Linked DNA regions of Arachidicoccus terrestris. The protein of the gene in region 2 interacts with the protein of the main gene of each other region in a pairwise test. Links are inferred from orthologs where the notes say so. Each region holds a gene or a part of one and is shown on either strand. Other genes may lie near its edges.

Evidence for each region.
Region 1: the proteins of uvrA (region 2) and uvrB interact in binary tests that used the Escherichia coli proteins (3 or more experiments, as listed by UniProt). The link is inferred for Arachidicoccus terrestris from one-to-one orthologs.

What each region holds. Positions count from the first base shown.
Region 1 is NZ_CP083387.1:3,171,864-3,175,134, forward strand. Bases 265-3,209 are described here. They hold uvrB (excinuclease ABC subunit UvrB), read right to left. Parts: upstream 2,788-3,209; coding sequence 742-2,787; downstream 265-741. Other genes in these bases: K9M52_RS12310 (mechanosensitive ion channel family protein), read left to right, coding at 265-656; K9M52_RS12320 (MBL fold metallo-hydrolase), read left to right, coding at 2,910-3,209. Also shown: more of K9M52_RS12310, read left to right, coding at 1-264; more of K9M52_RS12320, read left to right, coding at 3,210-3,271. UniProt on the Escherichia coli protein: The UvrABC repair system catalyzes the recognition and processing of DNA lesions. A damage recognition complex composed of 2 UvrA and 2 UvrB subunits scans DNA for abnormalities.
Region 2 is NZ_CP083387.1:1,384,695-1,388,634, forward strand. The notes cover bases 285-3,898. They hold uvrA (excinuclease ABC subunit UvrA), read right to left. Parts: upstream 3,503-3,898; coding sequence 485-3,502; downstream 285-484. Other genes in these bases: K9M52_RS05540 (YdeI/OmpD-associated family protein), read left to right, coding at 285-378; K9M52_RS05550 (YMGG-like glycine zipper-containing protein), read right to left, coding at 3,656-3,898. In the rest of the region: more of K9M52_RS05540, read left to right, coding at 1-284; more of K9M52_RS05550, read right to left, coding at 3,899-3,940. UniProt on the Escherichia coli protein: The UvrABC repair system catalyzes the recognition and processing of DNA lesions. UvrA is an ATPase and a DNA-binding protein. A damage recognition complex composed of 2 UvrA and 2 UvrB subunits scans DNA for abnormalities.

The DNA.
Region 1 (3,271 bases), 1.8 Mb from region 2 along the record:
TCATTATCAGTATACTGGGCTTTGATATTACCGGCGTTGCGGCATTGCTGGCAGGCGCTGGCTTTGCACTTGGCAGTACGCTAAACGGGACACTGGGGAATTTTGCAGGCGGGGTCATGATTCTGATTTTAAAGCCCTTTAAAGTAGGCGATTTGATTGAGGCGCAACAGCAGTTTGGGATCGTTAAAGAGATTGGTATCGTTTACACGTCGATATTAACCTCACAAAATAAAACCATACGGTTACCCAATGGTGCATTGAGCACAGGTGTGATCAATAACTATACGGATCAGGATAACCTCCGGATAGATATTAAAGTGCCGGTAGCGGACTACACTAATGTAGATAAAGCAAGACAAGTGGCTATCGAGGCGATGAAGACGATTCCTACAGTCATTTCAGACCCGGCGCCGGATGTAAAGGTGACAGAACTTACCGGAGACGGTCCGGTCCTTGTGCTGTGGCCAAGGATTAAAATTAAACCTTACGATCATAAAAATCCACGCCAGATGGAAGCCGATTATTATAGTGTCTATTTCGGGGTGCGAAAAGCGGTTTACGACGCCTTCGTCTTAAATAATATATCTACCCCAAGTAATACTTTTGAGGTAACGATGATGGGAGAAAGAGCGCCACATAAGGGGTTTGATGTGTAGAAATCGATCTGTATGTCGGTATTTATACTAAAATGCCGGTGTCTATTCATTATGCCGGGCATCTTAGCAGTTGAGCCGTTTCCTATTATTTTTTTGCTTTTAACTCATTTTGTAAAGCGAACATTTCGTCTCTCAGGCGGGCCGCTTCTATAAAGTCCAGGTCTTTAGCCGCCTTTTCCATTTGCTTCTTAACCTTGGTAACAGCTTTCTCCAGGAAGGGGATCGTCCGCCTGGCCGGATCCACCTGGGATTCGCTCACCTTGTGTTCGATGATATCCTCATTATAACCGATCGCATAGGCTTTATGCTCGTCAAATCCTTTAATGTCCAGGACGGCTGTCTGGGCAAAGACCTGCTCTTTACTTTTTGCAACCGTTGTAGGGATAATATGGTGTGCCTCATTATAGGCGATTTGCTTTTCCCTTCGCCGGTTGGTTTCGTCAATGGTGCGCTGCATGCTCATGGTCATCTTGTCTGCATAAAATATGACCCGGCCTTCTGCGTTACGGGCCGCGCGACCTGCCGTCTGGGTTAGGGATCTTTCATTTCTTAAAAAGCCTTCTTTATCGGCGTCCAGGATGGCGACTAAGGTCACTTCCGGTAAATCCAGCCCTTCACGCAGCAAATTCACCCCGACCAATACATCGATCTCTCCGAGTCTTAATTGACGTAAGATTTCCACACGGTCAAGCGTATCGACATCACTGTGGATATACTTGGAATTGATATTGATCTTTTTGAGATATTTATCCATTTCTTCGGCCATTCTCTTTGTTAGCGTAGTAACGAGAACACGACCTCCTTTTTTAACCTGTTGGTCGATCTCATCCAGAAGATCATCGACCTGATCATGGCTGGGCCGGATTTCAATCGGTGGATCTAATAAACCCGTGGGCCGCACGACCTGTTCGACTACTACGCCGCCGGTTTTTTCGAGTTCATAATTGCCGGGCGTGGCAGAGACAAATATGGTCTGCCCGATCATGGATTCAAACTCGCTGAAACTGAGTGGGCGGTTATCTATTGCACTGGGAAGCCGGAATCCATATTCGACAAGTGTCAATTTTCTGCTTCTGTCTCCTCCATGCATGCCGGAGATCTGGGGTATGGTCTGATGTGATTCGTCCAGAATACATAAAAAGTCGTCAGGGAAGTAATCCAACAGACAAAAAGGCCTGGTCCCCGGTTCTCTCCTGTCAAAAAAACGGGAATAGTTCTCAATACCATTGCAATACCCCAGTTCCCGCATCATTTCCAGGTCATACTCTACTCTTTCTTTAATACGTTGGGCTTCCAGGTGCCGGCCGATGCCCTCGAAATATTCTATCTGTGCCCGAAGCTCGTCCTGGATCTCATAAGTGATCTGTTGCATCATGTCCTTGGGTGCCAGATACAGATTGGCCGGAAAAATGGCGGCATTGTCCATTCTCAGCATCCGCTGATTGGTAATGACATCGATCGTCTCAATCGACTCAATCTCGTCATCGAAGAAGGTAATCCGGTATCCATAGTCCACATAGGGAAGATTGATATCGACCGTGTCCCCCTTCACCCTAAAGCTGCCACGGGTAAAATCGACTTGTGTCCGGACGTATAAAGAGTTGACCAAGGCATGTAAAAAAGCCTGGCGAGGGATCACCTGGCCGACATGTAAACGAATGATTCCTTTCTCGAACTCTGCAGGGTTCCCGATACCATATATGCAACTGACACTGGCGACGATCACGATATCCCGGCGACCGCTGAGGAGCTGAGCAGTGGCCTGAAGCCGCAGCTTGTCCAGTTCCTCATTGATACTGAGATCCTTCTCGATATAGGTATTACTGACCGGCATAAAAGCCTCAGGCTGATAATAATCGTAGTAACTGACAAAATAGCCAACAGCATTGTGCGGAAAGAACTGTTTAAACTCTCCATACAATTGGGCCACCAGGGTTTTATTATGTGTCAGGACCAGGGTGGGGCGCTGTACATTCTGGATGACATTGGCCATCGTAAAGGTCTTACCGGAACCTGTTACGCCCAATAATGTCTGAAACTGTTCGCCTGCATTCAGTCCATCCGTTAACTGACGGATGGCCGCTGGCTGATCCCCGGAGGGTGTATAATCGGCTTGTAATTCAAAAGGCATAGAGCGAAGTTACGAACTTGCTTTCTTAATGAGGTGCTATTTACCTATTCCTTAAGGTGGCCCACCGAAAGAATAACAGTGTCTCTAAATCTTCGTTGAAAATAATGGGTTACTTTTGCGCCATGAGAATAATACCTTTATCAGAAGGCGCTTTTACCATAGATGCCAGCAAGAAGTTTATCCCATTTGATCCGGCAACGGATAATCTGCAGCAAAGAGCGGTTGGAAGTTTACTTGTTGAAATCCAGCCTTTTCTAATTGTTACGGACAGAGATATTCTCCTTCTGGATACGGGACTTGGCTTTACAAATGATGGGGAAATGCAGATCCATCAGCTACTGCGATCCCACGGTATCGGCGCGGGAGAAGTGACCAAAGTCCTGCTGTCACACCTGCATAAGGATCATGCCGGCGGCATAAAAATGAATACCTTAGAAGGAAGTGACACGCTCGCTTTCCCTCATGCCACCTATTATCTCCAGAA
Region 2 (3,940 bases):
CGGGTTGATTGCTGGGAGATTCTGAGCAATAACAGTTACGAAAAATCGACCGAAGAAATCGTATTAGATAATGTCTGGGGAGCAGTTAAATTTAATAAAGTACAGGCAGAGGAACCCGCTGAATCTGCACCTATCGCCACCAAAACACCCCGTGCCAAAGGCTTTGATAAAAAGTTATCCATTATCCCGGCAGAACTGGACGCACTTTTTGTGAAACACAATAAGGCTAAAGAGTTTTTTAGCTCTCTGCCTTCTGCTAATCAAAAAGAATTTGTCACCTGGATTGAAGGAGCAAAACGCAGCGATACCAAACAAAAGCGCCTGGCTTCTACCCTGGAAAAACTGCTGGCAGGTAAGAAAAACCCTATAGAGAAATAGGTGCTGACCAGCCAGATCTGGTACATTGAATATTAAAGAAAAATCGCCGGGCAATAATACTTGTCCGGCGATTTTTCTTTCCATGCAGCCCTGCATGAGCCATCACCTATTTCTTTTTTACGGCTTTTGCTTTAGTTTTTGAAGCAGTATTTTTACCGGACGGAGCCACAGCTTTCTTTTTGGCAGCAGGGACCCCAACAGTTTTTTTCCTGACAGGTGTCGCTTTTAATTCTTCTTCCAGAAATTTAGCCGTAAAACTTTCCTTGCAGTGAATCATTTCTTCCGGGGTACCCTCAAATAAAATCTCGCCGCCCCCTTTTCCTCCTTCAGGGCCTAAATCGACGACATGATCGGCTACTTTGATTACATCCAGGTTATGCTCAATAATCAGCACAGTATTACCTCTGTCAGCCAGTTTATCCATCACATGCATTAGCTGGCGAATATCACTAAAATGCAACCCGGTTGTTGGTTCATCCAGTATGTAAAAAGTCTTACCTGTATCTTTTTTGGCCAGCTCTGTGGCCAGCTTTACACGTTGCGCCTCTCCTCCGCTAAGCGTTACGGCAGACTGTCCAAGGCTGATATAACCTAACCCAACGTCTTGCAAGGTTTTTACCTTTCTATATAAGGAAGGAACCGCCTGAAAAAATTCCACAGCTTCATCTACTGTCATATTCAGGACATCACTGATGGACTTGCCTTTGTAGCGAATCTCAAGGGTTTCCCGATTATAGCGTTTACCTCCACATTTTTCACAAGGCACATACACATCTGGTAGAAAATTCATTTCTATAACACGCATTCCCCCTCCTTCACAAACATCACATCTGCCCCCTCTGACATTAAAAGAGAACCGCCCCGGTGCATAGCCCCGGATCTTGGCTTCAGGTACCGCAGCAAATAACTGTCGGATATCTGTAAAAAAACCGCAATAGGTAGCCGGGTTGCTTCTGGGCGTTCTGCCAATAGGCGACTGGTCAATTTCTATCACCTTATCAATATTTTCCAGCCCCTTGACTGATTTATAAGGAAGAGGCGTCATTTTAGAGTGATAACAATGTTTAGACAAAATAGGATATAATGTCTCATTGATTAAGGTTGATTTACCACTACCGCTGACACCTGTCACAACGATGAGCTTGCCCAGGGGTAATTTCAAATGGACGTTTTTAAGGTTATTGCCACTGGCACCTTTGATCTCAATCCATTTGCCATTACCGGGTCTGCGCATTTCTGGTATTTCGATGGCTTTTTCTCCGTTTAAAAAGCGGGCTGTTTCCGTATGAGCTTTAAGCGCCTCGGAGGGCGTTCCGGAAAACACGATCTCGCCACCGTGGAGACCGGCTCTTGGGCCTATATCCACCAGATAATCAGATGCCAGCATAATATCTTTATCATGTTCTACAACCAGTACACTATTGCCTATATCCCGCAAATGCTGCAATGCCGTAATCAAACGATGATTGTCCCTTTGATGAAGTCCGATAGAAGGCTCATCCAATACATAGGTAATCCCCTGCAATTGAGAGCCAATCTGAGTGGCCAGCCGGATGCGCTGGCTTTCCCCACCGCTTAAACTCCGGCTCGGCCTGTTAAGTGTTAGATAAGTAAGCCCTACATCGAGCAAAAACTGTAGTCTTTCTCTGATTTCCTTTAATATGTCTTTAGCAATAACATTTTGTTTCTTGGAGAGTCGGCTTTCCAGCCCTGTAAACCAGCCGGCAAGCTCCTCGAGATCCATATCACCTAATTGGGCAATATTGTGTTTATCGATCCAGAACCAGAGGCTTTCCTTCCTTAACCGCTGTCCTTCGCACATATTACAAGGACGCAGTTCCATAAAACCGGATACCCAATCCCGGAGATGATCAGAACTACCAGAGGCGGAGAACCATCTTTTTAGCATAGGAACCATTCCTTCGTAACTTCCTGTATACACCTGAGGAATGCTGTCGTCCTGCCCGTCTATTTCAAAAGTTTTTTGTGCGTCACCATCCCCAAACAGCAGTAAATCCAGCTCCTTTTTCGAAAGGCTTTCCAAAGGCTTATCCAATGGGATCTTATGTTTTTTACTAAATTGCACAACCTGTTGATAAACGCTTGCACTCCGCTCCTCTCCCAATGGAGCAAGGCCACCTTTCTTTATACTTAACTTTTTATCCGGCAACATCAATTCTTCGCTAACGGCATAAATCTCTCCCAGCCCCCTGCATTGCGGGCAAGCGCCATAGGGGGAATTAAAAGAAAAAGAATTGGGCGAAGGCTCCTCATAACTGATCCCCGTGTCCGCACAAACCAATTGTCTGGAATACTGGGCAAGCGTTTCATTATCACCCACCAGGACGAAAACCAGGTCTTTTCCCAGTTTAAGAGCCTGCTGAATACTGGAAGACAGTCTGGGTTGCATATCTTCGGTTATCTTCATCCGGTCAATGACGATCTCTACATCATGAATCTTATAACGGTCCAACTGCATTTGCGGCTTCAGATCCTGGATCTCACCATCTACCCGTACTTTGACAAAGCCTTTCTTGCGGATCTCTTCGAAGAGTTCCCGGTAATGTCCTTTTCTACCCCTGACAACAGGTGCCAGAATCACCGCTTTTTGGCCTTTTTGCCTGAGATAGATATCCGATACGATCTCTTCTTCGCTGAACTTGACCATTTTCTTCCCCGTGTTATAACTATAGGCTTCCGCCACACGGGCAAAAAACAAACGTAAAAAATCATAGACCTCTGTAACCGTACCGACGGTCGATCTCGGGTTCTTGTTAGTGGTCTTCTGTTCAATTGAAATGACTGGGCTGAGCCCCGTGATCTTATCCACATCAGGCCTTTCCATATCTCCCATAAACTGCCTGGCATAGGCACTAAAGCTCTCCATGTACCTTCTTTGACCTTCATTATAGATGGTATCAAAGGCCAATGACGACTTCCCGCTGCCAGACACACCCGTAAACACGACCATCCTGTTTTTAGGAATATGGATATCAATATCTTTCAGGTTATGTTCTCTGGCACCAAATACATCCAGCGTTTCTATCGTTTGCTGAAGAGCCGAGGCGCCAATCGTATTATTTAGTTTTACCGGCGCAGAAGTCCGGGAGTTTCTCTTGGTCATAGTATCACCAAAATTAATGGAAATTTCTTCAATTGATACTAAAATATTTATAAGATTAAAAAAAGTTTATCGTTATCCCAAAAAAGAAGGCCTGATCTATAAAGATCAAACCTTCCAGTCAACGGTATTATACATCAATATTGGGAACAGGTCTTATTGACCTTCCTGTTCTCTTTTATTGTCTTTATGTTTTCCTATGCCGTATCCGGCGCCTCCACCGATCGCGGCGCCGATTACAGCGCCCAATCCACGGTTTTTCTTGGAAATAATAGCTCCGAGTACAGCACCGGATCCGGCGCCTATGACAGCCCCCTTAGCAGCACTGCTGAATTTCTTCTTTTGGGTGGTTCTCGCTTCTGTATTCGATGTCTGTGTCGGGTCGGCAGCTACTTCCGTATTACCTGCAGTTGCCCCTGCACTGTTATCATCTATATAGTC